One region of the Bradyrhizobium sp. USDA 4516 genome, then DNA from elsewhere that is predicted to be linked to it. Evidence: predicted binding sites of a transcription regulator. Region 1 holds the regulator's gene; the other holds the start of a gene.

Region 1 (6,884 bases):
CTTGACCATCTCGGCGCGGTCGTTCGGCGCAAAGCTCTTCAGCATCGACGACACCGCGTCGCGCGAGCAGGAGCACTGCGCGCGCAGCGTTTGCGGGTTGAAGACACGCACGCCACGTTCGTGGAACAGGCGATAGAGCAGCCGCTCACCGGACAGATCGGGATCGATCAGCTCGACGTCCTCGACGGTCGAGATCAGCGACTGGCCCTCGACCCAGGCGTCATCGTCCGGCACGCTATGCGTGGCCGTGCCTTCCGGCGCATCGCCGGGATGCAGATCGGCCTGCTTGGCGCGCTCGGGCGCCTTGGGCAGGAATTGCAGCAGGATGCCGCCGGCACGCCAGTGCAGCTTGCCGCCCTCGCCGCCGCGCATCTCCTCGCCGACCGCAAGCCGCACCCGCGTCGGAATCTGCTCCGAGCGCAGGAAATATTCGTGGGCCGCCTCTTCCAGGCCGCCGCCGTCGAGCGCGACCAGTCCCTGGTAGCGGCTGGTGTTGGAGCCCTGATCGATGGTCATCGCAAGGTGGCCCTTGCCGAGCAGCTCGCCCGAGCTCTGGCCATTCTTGAGGCGCGATGCGTCGTAGCGCGCATAGGCGCGCAGCCGGTCGGGCGCCTGGAAATCCACGATCAGGAGCGAGACCGGACCTTCGGTCCGGGTCTGCAGGATGAAGCGGCCCTCGAACTTGACCGACGAGCCGAGCAGCGTGGTCAGCACGATCGCCTCGCCGAGCAGCTTGCCGACCGCGGGCGGATAATCGTGCTTGTGCAGGATCTCGTCGAGCGCGGGGCCGAGCCGGGTCAGCCGGCCGCGCAGGTCCAGCGCGCCGACCTCGAATGCCAGCACGGCATCGTCGACCGGAACCGCTGAGGGCGCGCGAACCGGCGCCTCGGGCGTATTTTTGATGTCGGGGGATTGTGAAACCATGGCGCTCTATCTGGGGTCTCGGACCATGAAATAAAGGGGTTCACTAACGCGGATGTTTCCGTCGTCCCTGCGAAAACATGCGAAAGCAGGGACCCATAACCACCGATGTGAGTTGCTTGCATCAAGCTGGTGCCCCAGCCTTCGCAACAATTGACAGCGATGGTTATGGGTCCGGGGTCGCGCTTCGCTTGCCCGGAACGACAACGCTTACTGATCTCCGACTACGCGACCGCGTCGAAACACCAGGCCAGAATGCCCTTCTGCGCATGCAGGCGGTTTTCCGCCTCGTCGAACACCACGGATTGCGGCCCGTCGATCACCTCGTCGGTGACCTCCTCGCCGCGATGCGCGGGCAGGCAGTGCATGAACAGTGCGTCCGGCTTGGCGAGCGACATCAGCTTGGCATTGACCTGATAGGGCCGCAGCACGTTGTGGCGGTGCTCGCCCTCCTTGTCGCCCATCGACACCCAGGTGTCGGTGACGACGCAGTCGGCGCCGCGCACGGCGGCTTCCGGATCGGTGCCGAGCATGATCGGCGCGCCGGTCGCCTTGATCCAGTCGCGCATCGGCTTCTTCGGCGACAGCTCCGGCGGGGTCGCAACATTGAGCTGGAACTTGAACCGCTCGGCGGCATGCGCCCAGGAGGCCAGCACGTTGTTGTCGTCGCCGGTCCAGGCCACGGTCTTGCCCTCGATCGAGCCGCGGTTTTCCTCATAGGTCATGAGGTCGGCCATCACCTGGCAGGGATGCGAACGCCGGGTCAGGCCGTTGATGACGGGAACGGTGGCGTGAGCCGCGAGCTCGAGCAGCGCGTCATGGTTGAGGATGCGGATCATGATCGCATCGACATAGCGCGACAGCACGCGCGCGGTGTCGGCGATGGTCTCGCCGCGGCCGAGCTGCATCTCGGCGCCGGTCAGCATGATGGATTCACCGCCGAGCTGGCGCATGCCCACGTCGAACGACACCCTTGTGCGGGTCGACGGGCGCTCGAAGATCATCGCCAGCGTCTTGCCTTCGAGCGGCTTACTGCCCTTCTCATGCGCCTTCAGCTTCGCCTTCATGGCGGCTCCGGCGGACAGCATGTTGCGCAGTTCGCCGAGCGGCAGCTCGTTGATATCGAGGAAGTGACGGACCGGCTTGCTCATTATCCAGCCGCCTTCTTCGGCTGCGCCACCGACAATGTCGCGCAGGCGCGCTCGAGCGCGGTGATCGACTGGTCGATCTCGGACTCGGTCACGATCAGCGGCGCCAGGAACCGCACCACATTGTCGCCTGCGCCGACGGTGAGCAGCTTCTCGCTGCGCAGCGCTGCGATCAGGTCGCCCGACGGCACCACGGCCTTGACGCCGATCAACAGCCCCTCGCCGCGTACCTCCGACAGCACGCCGGGATAGCGGTCGACGACGGAGGCGAGCTTCTGCTTGAGCAGCAGCGACATCTTCTGCACATGCTCGAAGAAGCCGGGTTTCAGCATGACGTCGAGCACGGCATTGGCGGCGGCGACCGCGAGCGGATTGCCGCCGAAGGTCGAGCCGTGCGAGCCGGGCGCCATGCCGGCCGCGGCCTGCGCGGTCGCCAGCACCGCGCCGATCGGGAAACCGCCCCCGAGCGCCTTGGCCAGCGACATCACGTCCGGCGTGACGCCGGTGCGCTTGTAGGCGAACAGCTCGCCGGTTCGGCCCATGCCGGTCTGCACCTCGTCGAAGGCGAGCAGCAGGCCGTGCTCGTCGCACAGCGCGCGCAGTGCCTTGAAGAACGCCTGTGGCGCCGAGCGCACGCCGCCCTCGCCCTGCACCGGCTCGATCAGGATGCCGGCGGTGTGCGGACCGATCGCCTTCTTCACCGCGTCGATGTCGCCATGCGGCACCTGGTCGAAGCCGTCCATCGGCGGGCCGAAGCCCTCGAGATATTTCGCCGAGCCGGTCGCCGCCAGCGTGCCCAGCGTGCGGCCGTGGAAGGCGCCCTCGAAGGTGATGATGCGGTAGCGCTCGCCATGGCCCTTGGAGAAGTGATAGTGGCGGACCAGCTTGATCACGCCCTCCATCGCTTCCGCGCCGGAATTGCAGAAGAACACGAAGTCGGCAAAGCTCTGCTCGCACAGCCGCGCGGCAAGCACCTCGCCGTCCGGGCTCTTGAACAGGTTCGACATGTGCCAGAGCTTGGTCGCCTGTTCCTGCAGCGCCTTGACGAGATGCGGATGCGCGTGCCCGAGCGCGTTGACCGCGACGCCCGAGGTGAAATCGAGATAGCGGTCGCCGTTGGTTGCGATCAGCCAGGCGCCCTCACCGCGCTCGAAACCGAGATCGACCCTGGCGAAGACGGGGAGCAGATGCGACGTGGCAGCGTTGGTCATGACGATCACTGACGGTTTTTAAGCCGACAATTGCCGCGCGCCTTGACGCCAGCGCAGCAACGGCCAGCTTCGGAAAACAAAACGGCCGCCTTTGCGGGCGGCACGTGGCGGGCATTCTATGCTGCGGTCGGTAAGTGTCAATCGCCACGAAGTGGCCTTCCTGCAATGCGAAACGAGCGCAATCCGGAGCATTCCGGTGCGGTGGAAAAGCCTCATCGCGATGCTTAACTGTGTGGGAACATGTGGACGCACGACCGCGGACTCTTGCGCCAGAGTCACGCCATATTGTAGCGTTTGGCCTGTCGGGTACGACATCTCGTGCGGCGGTACTGGACCCTCTAAGTAGCCTTTGTGTCTCGCGTAAACGTTCGGGCGCAACACCGTGCCCGGCGAGGGCTAAGGGATTCTGGCCGCAGGGATATTTGTCCAGATTGGCTCGCAGCGCCGCTCCAATGATTGGCCGGCGCTACGCGAAGGGAAGAATGCGATGACTGTATTGACCTGGTCCGACGATCGCGTCGAGCAGCTGAAGAAGCTCTGGGAGTCCGGCCTGTCGGCCAGCCAGATCGCGGCGGAACTTGGCAATGTGACGCGAAACGCCGTGATCGGCAAAGTGCATCGGCTCGGCCTCTCCGGCCGCGCCAAGGCACCCTCCACGGCCGCGCCGCGGCAGCGCAAGGCCCGCCCCGCCCAGCACATGATGCGGGTGGCGCGCCCGGTCTCGCGCGGCAACACCGCGCTGGCGCACGCCTTCGAGGCCGAGATGGAGCCCGATCCGATCTCCTACGACAATGTGGTGCCGATGAGCCAGCGGCTGTCGCTGCTCGAGCTCAACGAGGCCACCTGTCACTGGCCGGTCGGCGATCCCTCGAGCCCGGAATTCTTCTTCTGCGGCGGCAAAGCGCTCGGCGGCCTGCCCTATTGCGCGCATCACTCGCGCGTCGCCTACCAGCCCGCCGCCGATCGCCGCCGGCCGTCGGCGAAACCGCAGATCAAGTGAGCACTCGGGAAAACGACGGAAGACCTCAAAGACAAATCCCCGCGAAAGCGGGGATTTTTTTGTGTGACGCAGCCCGGATGGAGCCAACGGGGCGCTCGTTCGCGCGACCCGTCGGCTCCATCCGGGCTACCGCTACATCACCGGCCTCGTCCCGGCGCAGGCCGGGACCCATAACCACGAATGGGTGTTGTTAGAAAGCCGTCTGGCCGCGTGCCGATTGCGCTGGCCGCGGCGTATGGGTCCCGGCTTTCGCCGGGACGACGCCGTGTTGCGGTTTATGAATGCCGCATGGCCGTTACGGCTGCGGCTCGGCCTTGGCAAAGCGGTCGTCGAGCGCGTAGCCGGCGCCGCGCACAGTGCGGATCGGATCCTGCTCGCGGCCCGGATTGAGCAGCTTGCGCAGGCGGCCGATATGCACGTCGACGGTGCGCTCATCGATGTAGATGTCGCGGCCCCAGACGCTGTCGAGCAATTGCTCGCGGCTGAACACGCGGCCGGGATGCTCGAGGAAGAATTCGAGCAGGCGATACTCGGTCGGCCCGAGATCGATCGGACGGCCCGAGCGCGCCACGCGGCGCTTCTCGCGGTCGAGCTCGATGTCGCCGTAGGTCAGCACGGTCGCAAGCCGCTCCGGGCTGGCGCGGCGCAAGAGGCCCTTCACCCGCGCCAGCAGCTCCGGCACCGAGAACGGCTTGACGATGTAATCGTCGGCGCCGGTGGCAAGCCCGCGCACGCGCTCGCTTTCCTCGCCGCGCGCGGTCAGCATAATGATCGGAAGCTGCTTGGTCTCGGGCCGCGCCCGCAGGCGGCGGCACAGTTCGATGCCGGACAGGCCCGGCAGCATCCAGTCCAGCACCACGAGGTCGGGAACGCGCTCCTTCAGCCTTGTATCCGCATCGTCGCCGCGCCCCACCGTCTCGACATCGTAGCCTTCCGCATCGAGATTGTAGCGCAATAGCGTCGTCAGCGCTTCCTCGTCTTCGACTACCAGAATGCGTGCGCTCATCGGTTTAAGTTCTTTCTCTGTGGTGATCCGTTGCCCGGACGCAAACCGAAACGCTTACTTCCTTGAGCATAGTCCCCGCGGAAACGATTTGTCGCGAGGATCGTCCAGTTTCGCTCTTGCCGGTTCCGTGCTTGCCGATCATGCCTCAGTTGCCCGGCACCGTGGTGGCAAAAGTGGTCATGTCGCCCTTCGGGCGCTTGTCGGTGATCTGCTGGCCCTCGATCATGTAGAACACGGTCTCGGCGATATTGGTGGCGTGATCGCCGATCCGCTCGATGTTCTTGGCGCAGAACATCAGATGGATGCAGAACGAGATGTTGCGCGGATCTTCCATCATGTAGGTGAGCAGTTCGCGGAACAGCGAGGTGCAGATCGCATCGACCTCCTCGTCGCCCTTCCAGACGTTCATCGCCGCCGGCAGGTCGTGCGCGGCATAGGCGTCGAGCACCGACTTGACCTGCGACAGCACGAGGTCGGTCATGTGCTCGAGGCCGCGGATCAACTTCAGCGGCTGGAAATCGCTCTCCAGCGCCGCGACGCGCTTGCCCATGTTCTTGGCGAGGTCGCCGATCCGCTCGAGATCGGTGGCGACGCGCATCGCGCTGACGATCTCACGCAGGTCGATCGCCATCGGCTGGCGGCGCGCGATCGTCAGCACCGCGCGCTCTTCGATGTTGCGCTGTAGATTGTCGATCTCGATGTCGGCGGCGACCACGCGCTTGCCGAGCGCGACGTCGCGACGGATCAGCGCGTCGACCGACTCGGTAATCATTCGTTCGACCAGGCCGCCCATCTCGGCGACCAGGCGGGTCAACTCCTGCAGGTCGCTGTCGAATGCCTTGGCGGTATGTTCAGAAGCCATCGCTTGTCTCCCTCAACCATGATCCCGGGGATCATGGTTTCGTGTCCTGAATTTTAGCATGACCTGATCGGAAAACCGGTTTCCACTTTTCCGGATCATGCGCCGGTCAACCGAACCGGCCGGTGATGTAGTCCTGGGTGCGCCGATCGCTCGGTGAGGTGAAGATCTTGTTGGTGTCGTCGAACTCGATCAGCTCGCCGAGATACATGAAGGCGGTCTTGTCGGAGACGCGCGCCGCCTGCTGCATGTTGTGGGTGACGATCGCGATCGTGTAGTCCTCGGAGAGTTCCTGGATCAGCTCCTCGACCTTGGCGGTCGAGATCGGGTCGAGCGCCGAGCACGGCTCGTCGAACAGGATCACCTCGGGGCGCACCGCCACGGTGCGCGCGATGCACAGGCGCTGCTGCTGGCCGCCGGAGAGCGACAGGCCGGAGGCGTTCAGCTTGTCCTTGACCTCGTTCCACAGCGCGCCGCCGCGCAGCGCCTTCTCGACCCGGTCGTCCATCTCGGACTTCGAGATCTTCTCATAGAGGCGGATGCCGAAGGCGATGTTCTCGTAGATCGTCATCGGGAACGGCGTCGGCTTCTGGAACACCATGCCGACCCGCGCGCGCAGCAAGTTGAGGTCGAGCTTGGGGTCGAGAATGTTGGTCTGGTCCAGCATCAGCTGGCCGACCGCGCGCTGACCCGGATACAGGTCGTACATCCGGTTGAAAATGCGCAGCAGGGTCGACTT
Region 2 (6,884 bases), 540 kb from region 1:
CCGGCAGGCGGCACTGGCGATCGGCGTCGCGATCTTTGTGGCGATCCTTGCAACGCCGGTCTCGATGACCGAGCGGATCGCAGCGTTTCAGCGCGGCTGGTGGATCATGATCGCGATCACCTTGGCCGGCTTCGTGCCGAATTATCTGTTCATCCGGCGCAAGGCAGATCGCTAACGCCGAAAGACATCGCCGCGCCATGCGGCAGCCGCGGCGGCGCCATCGTCGCGCCGCAGGGAAACCTCAATCGAACCAGTCCCTTCCTCGCTGCGTCTCACCACGAGAAACGGCGCGCAGTCGAGCCCGGCGCGCCGTTCGTCTCGCGCGCGATGCGGCGTTTTTTTCCGGAGGGATGTCATGTGTAGGATTGCGAATTATCTTGTGACCACCAGCCTAGTGCTGGCGGGTGCGCTGGTTGCCGGGCCGCTGCAAGCGGCCAATCTCGATGCGGCCTCGCAGGTCGATGCCGTGACCGTCTATCCCGATGGCGCGAGCGTCACCCGCGTCATCACGCTGGATCTGCCTGCCGGCGACAACACCCTCATCGCCAGGGATTTCCCGATCGGGCTCGATCCGTCCTCGCTGCGGGTCGAAGGCGAGGGCGGAGCGAAGCTCACGATAGGCGCGATCGACACCAAGCTGCCGGGGCCGCTGCTGCCGCAAAATCTCTCCGAGATCGACAAGCGCATCGAGGCGCTGAACGATCAGCGCGCCGATTTGCAGGGACTGATCAGCGCGGCCGAGGCGCGGCGCAAATTTGCTGAGCGGTTTGCCGAGGCGTCACCCGCGGGCCTCGGCGAAAAGGGCGAGGCGCGTCCGCTCAGCGAGTGGCGCGCGGCGTTCTCGGCGGTGGCCGACGAGGTCGCAACCGCCGACAGCGCGATCCGTGACGCCGAGCGCAAGATCCGCGTGATCGACCGCGATCTTGCGCAGCTCGCAGCCGATCGCACCAGCAAGCCGCCGAGCAAGGTCGAGGTGCGGATCGATGTCGCCTCGCAGGCGGCGACCAAGGCGACCTTGCGGGTCACCTATGCGGTTCCCGACGCGCGCTGGACGCCGCTCTATGACGCCCGGCTCGACACCGGCGCCAAAGACCGCAAGCCCGCGATCGAACTGGTGCGCCGCGCCGAGATCACCCAGTCGACCGGCGAGGACTGGTCGAGCGTGGCGCTCGTCGTCTCCACCGTGCGGGTCGCGCGCGGCGGCAATGCGCCCGACCTCCGCTCGCTGATCGTGCAATATCCGCAGCCGCCGCGGCCGCTGGCGAAGCTTTCGGGAGAGGCCAGCATGCGGTCGCGCGAGGCGCTGGCACCCGCGCCGGCCGCCGACGCGGTTCAGCAATTCCGCTTTGGTGGGGGACGCATGGACGAACTGGAAGCCACCGCCGAGGTCGGCGCCTTCCAGGCCACCTTCAAGATTCCCGGCCGCGTCAGCGTTGCCGCCAATGAGGGCGCGAAGAGCCTGCGCATCTCGACGGCGACCATCACCCCCGATCTCGCGGTTCGCGCCGTTCCGGTGATCGACCCGACCGCGTTCCTGGAAGCGAGCTTCGTGCAGGCCGACGATGCGCCGTTGCTGCCGGGGCAAATCTCGATCTACCGCGACGGTATCTTTGTCGGCCGCAGCCGGATGGCCACCGCCGCGAAGGACGAGACCGTGCGGCTCGGTTTCGGCGCCGACGACAAGGTCAAGATCGAACGCACGGTGGTGAAGCGCAACGAGGGCTCCGCCGGACTGATCGTGACCACGTCGAAGACCGACGAGCGCGCCTTCAAGACCACGGTGCGCAACGGCCACGACTTCCCGATCAAGGTCGCGGTCCAGGATCAGCTCCCAGTCAGCGAGAACGACGATATCGTGGTGGAGATGCTGCCGTCGTCGACGCCTGCCACGACCACCAATCTGCGCGACAAGCGCGGCGTGCTGGAATGGGCGTTCGAGGCCAAGGCCGGTGATATCAGGGACATCAATTTCGCCTGGCGAATGCGCTGGCCCAAGGACAAGGGCGTCGTGATGGTGCCGGCGGGCTAGAGCCCGTGCCGGGGCTCTAGCGTTGTTGCTTGACGCGTTTTCTTCACGCGAACCGGAACCCACTTCGCTTGAAAACGCTATGAGGACCTGCGTCATCTGCCGATGACAACCCTGCCGATCTCGGGCATCACTTTGCCAAAGGCAACAAAGCCTGAGATCGGGAGGATCCATGAGCTACCAGCACATCATCGTCGATGATCCGCGTCCGCGCGTCCGCCGCATCACGCTGAACCGCCCCGAGAAGCGCAACGCGCTGAACAATCGCCTGCGCGGCGAGATCTTCGAGGTGCTGGAGCAGGCCGACCGCGATCCCGAAATTTCGATCTCGATCCTGCGCGGCGCCGGACCCTGCTTCTCGGCGGGCTACGATCTCTCCGCCGACAATCGCGTCGACCAGCCCTATCACTCGGCATCCGGGCCCGGCCAATGGTCGCGCCATGTCGTCGAGGGCTGGTTCTCGATCTGGGATCTCGCAAAGCCCGTGATCGCGCAGGTGCACGGCTATTGCCTCGCCGGCGGCACCGAGCTCGCGACCGCTTGCGACGTGGTTTATGTCGCCGACGACGCCCAGATCGGCTATCCGCCGGTGCGGCTGATGAGCCCGCCCGACATGCAGTATCACCCGTGGCTGGTCGGCATGCGACGCGCGATGGAATTGATGCTGACGGGCGACGCGATGTCCGGCCGCGAGGCCGCCGAATGGGGCTATGCGACCCGGTCGTTTCCGCTCACCGAACTGGAGGCGAAGACGCTGGATTTCGCCGAGCGCGCGGCGAAGGTGCCGATCGAGCTGCAGCAGCTCAACAAGCGTAGCGTCCACCGCGCGATGGAAATCATGGGTGCCCGCGCCGCGATGCGGGCCGGCACCGAGATCCAGGCGCTGGCCTTCACGACCGAGGCCAGCAAGGCCTACATGGCGGGCTTCCGCCGCGACGGCGGCAGCGTGAAGGCCCAGCTCGACCAGCGCGACACGACGTTCGGAGATTACCGGACGAAGAAGGAGTGAGGATCACGCAAGCCGCGCGCTGAGCTGTATCGCCGTCACCCTGAGGAGGCCGCAAAGCGGCCGTCTCGAGGGGCGGCGGCCCGGCTGTCTCCGCGCGGCTGCATCGGGGGCCGTGCATCCTTCGAGGCTCGCCCAGCGGCGCAATTGCGTCGCAAGGCTCGCACCTCCAGCGACAAAGGCGTAGCCTTTGCGCGGGGATGACGGAATGGCCGTCGTGCCGGGATGAGCATCACGCTATCCGCATATTCGTTGTCATGCCCCGCCTTGAGCGGGGCATCCAGTACGCCGCGGCTTGTCCGTTGAGCTCGGGCGCCTCTGGAATACTGGGGCGCCCGGTCGAGCCGGGCGACGACACTGTTGTGCGTGGCGAGCGCCGCCTCACTTCGCCTTCAGGAACTCGCCGACCTCGAGCAGCACGAACTCGTCGTCATCGGCCTTGTTCGGGTCGCGGCTCGAGGAGAACGGCAGGTTGTTGTCGTTGCCGACGATGATGTGGGTCTCGTCGACCCGGTCGACGTTCTCGATGGTGAAGAACGGGAAGGTGTAGACGCCGTCGTTGAGCGGCTTGCGCGCCTTTTTGTTCGGATCGCGAATCTTCATCAGCTCGATATAGGCGATCTTGCGCACCGGCTTGCCGACATTGGCATCGGACAGCTCGATCTTGTAGACGCGCTTGAACTTGGCGAGATCAGGAAAACAGTTCTCGCCGCGCTGGCCTTGCGGGCAGGCCTTGTCGGCGGTGCCTTCGCCATTGTCGCGCTCGATCACGAGGCCCTGGGCCGGATCGATCATGTTGAAGTCGCCGATCGCATTGCCGTTCTGCTCGAACACATACTGCCAGGTGCGTCCGGTGAACTTCTCCGCCGCGACGTCGAATTCCAGGATGCGTGAGGCCTCCTTGCCGTCGACCTTCTCCGAATCCTTCTTGTCGGCATCCCACAGAGGCCCCTCGAGCAGGCCGTAAAGGAACTTGCCGTCCTTGGAGGAAGCAAAACCTTCATAGCCCTTGGAGCGGCGCAGGTTGACGTTGGTGTAGCTGGCGCCGGGCGCGCCGGGCGACTGCACCGCCCAGTGATCCGGCGAGCGCACCGGCTTGCCGTCGGCGACGGTCTCGAACACGGCGAGGATCTTGCCGGTCTTGTCGGCCTTGAGGATGTAGGGCCCGAATTCATCGCCGATCCAGAAAATGTCGTTGATGATCTGGAAGCCTTCGGTGTCGAAATCGGCACCGGTCAAATAGCGCTTGGCGGTGTCCTCGTGGACGATGCGGAACGGCACCTTCCTGTCGGGATCGTGCAGGAACACCGTCTCCTGACGCTCGATCTTGCCGCTCGCCCAGTCGATCTTGTGCCGGTTCAGGTACAGCATCGAGTCCGCCGAGTTGTAGCGCGAGCCCATGCCGTTGTCGGTGATCACCCAGAACGAGCCGTCGGGCATCACCTTGATGCCGGAATGGCCCTGCAGCGGCTGGCCCTTGAACGGCAGCGACACGCCGGTCGGCCGCTCGTACGATTTGCCCATCACGGCGCCGATGGCGTCGACGCGCTTGCCGGTGGTGTATTTGCCCGAGGTCTTCAGATCATCAGGGGCGTCGGCGGGCGCGTCGATGAAGCTCTCCGCCGGCATCACGGCGTGTCCCGCCAGCGTCGCCGGGAATTCGCCCTCACCCTGCGCGAATGCCGATGTGGCGAGCAGGATCGAGGCGACGGAGCAGAGCAGGGACAGGCGCATGGTTGATCTCCCAAAGGATAAACGATGCGGTGTTCTCCGAGCCGCCTGTTACAGCCGGCTGACAGTTTTGTGAACCGCGGATGTTGCGGCGGGATAAGGCTTGCGGCGTTACGTCGCCTTGCCCGCCGGCTGCATCGTCTGCGGCAGCAGGAACGGCACGCCGTTTCCGGTATAGGCGATCGCAGCGTCGATCTCGAAGATCTCGCGCAGCGTCTCGGCCTTCATCGCCGCCGTACGGTCGCCGTCGACGGCAAGCCGGCCGCGGTGCAGCAGCAGGATGCGGTCGGCGAACCGCATCGCGAGGTTGAGGTCGTGCAGGATCGCGATCACCGCGGTGCCGCGGGCGGCGCGCCGCCGGGCCGTTTCGACCAGGTCGATCTGGTGCCGCAGATCGAGGCTCGAGGTCGGCTCGTCCAGCAGCAACAGTCCCGGTCCATGCAGCGCTTCGCCGCAGGCGAGCTGCACCAGCACGCGGGCGAAATGCGCCCGCTGCTGCTCGCCGCCCGACAGCGTCGGCAATTGCCTGAAACGGAAACGCGCCAGCCCGACCTCGTCGAGCGCCGCCTCGACCACCGCGCGCGGGCTTTCGCCGGCGCCCATGCTGACGATTTCCTCGACGGTGAACGGGAAGGTGACGTTGACGTGCTGCGACAGCATCGCGCGGTGCTGCGCCAGCGCGCGCGGGCCGTAAACCTGCAGGTCGCGCTGCCTGAGCCTGATCGCTCCGCGCGACGGGCGCAGGTCGCCCGACAGCATCCGCAGCAGGGTCGATTTGCCGGCGCCGTTGGGACCGACGATCGCGACCATCTCGCCGGCACCGATCTGCAGCGACACCGCATCGACCAGCGTCGCGCCGCCGACCGTCATCGATACCGACTGTGCTTCGAGCAGGGCCGTCATAGCGACACCAGCCCGCGCTGCCGCAGCAGCATGGCGAGGAAGAACGGCGCGCCGATCGCTGCCGTCAGGATGCCGATCGGCATTTCCGCGGGTGCCACGATGGTGCGCGCCACGGTGTCGGCGCCGACCAGGAGGATGGCGCCGAGCAGCGCGGAGGCCGGCAGCAGCAGCCGATGCGCGGGCCCGATCACCAGCCGCAACAGATGCGGCACCACGATGCCGACGAAACCGACCACGCCGCAGACCGAGACCGCGACCCCGGTCATCGCCGACACCAGCACGATCGAGATCCGCTTCAGCCGTTCGACGTCGACGCCGCTGTGGAACGCCTCCGCCTCGCCGAGCACCAGCACGTCGAGCCCGCGCGCGATCGAGAGGCAGGCGGCCAGCGCGACCGCCAGCACCGGCGCCAGCGCCGTGAGCTTGCTCCAGGTCGCGCCGCTGAGCGAGCCGAGCAGCCAGAAGGTGATGTCGCGAAGCTGGCGGTCGTCGGCGACGAACACCAGAAGGCCGATGCCGGCATTGGCGATCGCGGCGATCGCGAGCCCGGCCAGCAGGAAGATCGCAATCGATGTCCGGCCGCCGCGGCTGGCGATGCCGTAAAGCACGACGGTCGTGATCAGCGAGCCGGCAAAGGCCGCGATCGGCAGCAGCTGGTGTTGCAGGAAGCGCAGGCTTTCGCCGAGATGGCTGTCGGTGAACACGATCGCGGCCGCCGCGGCAAACGCGCCGCCGGAGGAGACGCCGACCAGCGCGGGGTCGGCAAGGGGATTGCGGAACAGGCCCTGCATGATCGAGCCTGATACGGCAAGGAGGCCGCCGACCATCGCCGCCGCCGCGATCCGCGGGATGCGGATCGACCACACCACGAGCTGGTCGCGTGCGAGCAGCGGGTTGGCGACACGATCAGCCCAAAGCCCAAGCGCCGCCGGAAGCCGAGCCATTGGAATGCCGGCAGCCCCGACCGTCAGGGCGACGAGGGCGGTGCCTGCGAGCGCCGCAAGCAGGCAGAGCAGGGTGAGTGTCGCGGCCGGCCGCAGCGACATGCCGGCGCGCCGTCGTTTCGCACGCCGGCGGCGTTCGGCCAGCACGCTCATTGCCGGCAATTCGCGGTCAGCGCTGCCGGCTTGAAGTAGTCGGCCTCCGGCGCCAGCGCCGGATAAAGCTTGACCGAGAGGTCGCGTGCCGCGGCCGCGGTGCGCGGTCCGAAGCCGAGCA

What was found. The regulator PhoB, encoded in region 1, activates phosphate uptake and scavenging genes when phosphate is short. The targets are predictions, from matches to a motif close to TGTCATNNANCTGTCAT.
Region 2: a site for PhoB is predicted at 4,814-4,830, ahead of ACVI1L_RS07480 (esterase-like activity of phytase family protein). Genes of this name have one in related genera too.

Annotation. Positions count from the first base shown of each region.
Region 1 covers NZ_JBSRXT010000001.1:2,131,481-2,138,364, forward strand. The annotation lists gene ACVI1L_RS09945 (Hsp33 family molecular chaperone) at 1-924, opposite strand, end outside; gene argF (ornithine carbamoyltransferase) at 1,146-2,072, opposite strand; gene ACVI1L_RS09955 (aspartate aminotransferase family protein) at 2,072-3,280, opposite strand; gene ACVI1L_RS09960 (GcrA family cell cycle regulator) at 3,768-4,280, shown strand; gene phoB (phosphate regulon transcriptional regulator PhoB) at 4,576-5,286, opposite strand; gene phoU (phosphate signaling complex protein PhoU) at 5,432-6,148, opposite strand; gene pstB (phosphate ABC transporter ATP-binding protein PstB) at 6,255-6,884, opposite strand, start outside.
Region 2 covers NZ_JBSRXT010000001.1:1,587,264-1,594,147, reverse strand. The annotation lists gene ACVI1L_RS07495 (MFS transporter) at 1-175, shown strand, start outside; gene ACVI1L_RS07490 (mucoidy inhibitor MuiA family protein) at 356-2,029, shown strand; gene ACVI1L_RS07485 (enoyl-CoA hydratase-related protein) at 2,199-3,035, shown strand; gene ACVI1L_RS07480 (esterase-like activity of phytase family protein) at 3,414-4,766, opposite strand; gene ACVI1L_RS07475 (heme ABC transporter ATP-binding protein) at 4,875-5,666, opposite strand; gene ACVI1L_RS07470 (FecCD family ABC transporter permease) at 5,663-6,763, opposite strand; gene ACVI1L_RS07465 (heme/hemin ABC transporter substrate-binding protein) at 6,760-6,884, opposite strand, start outside.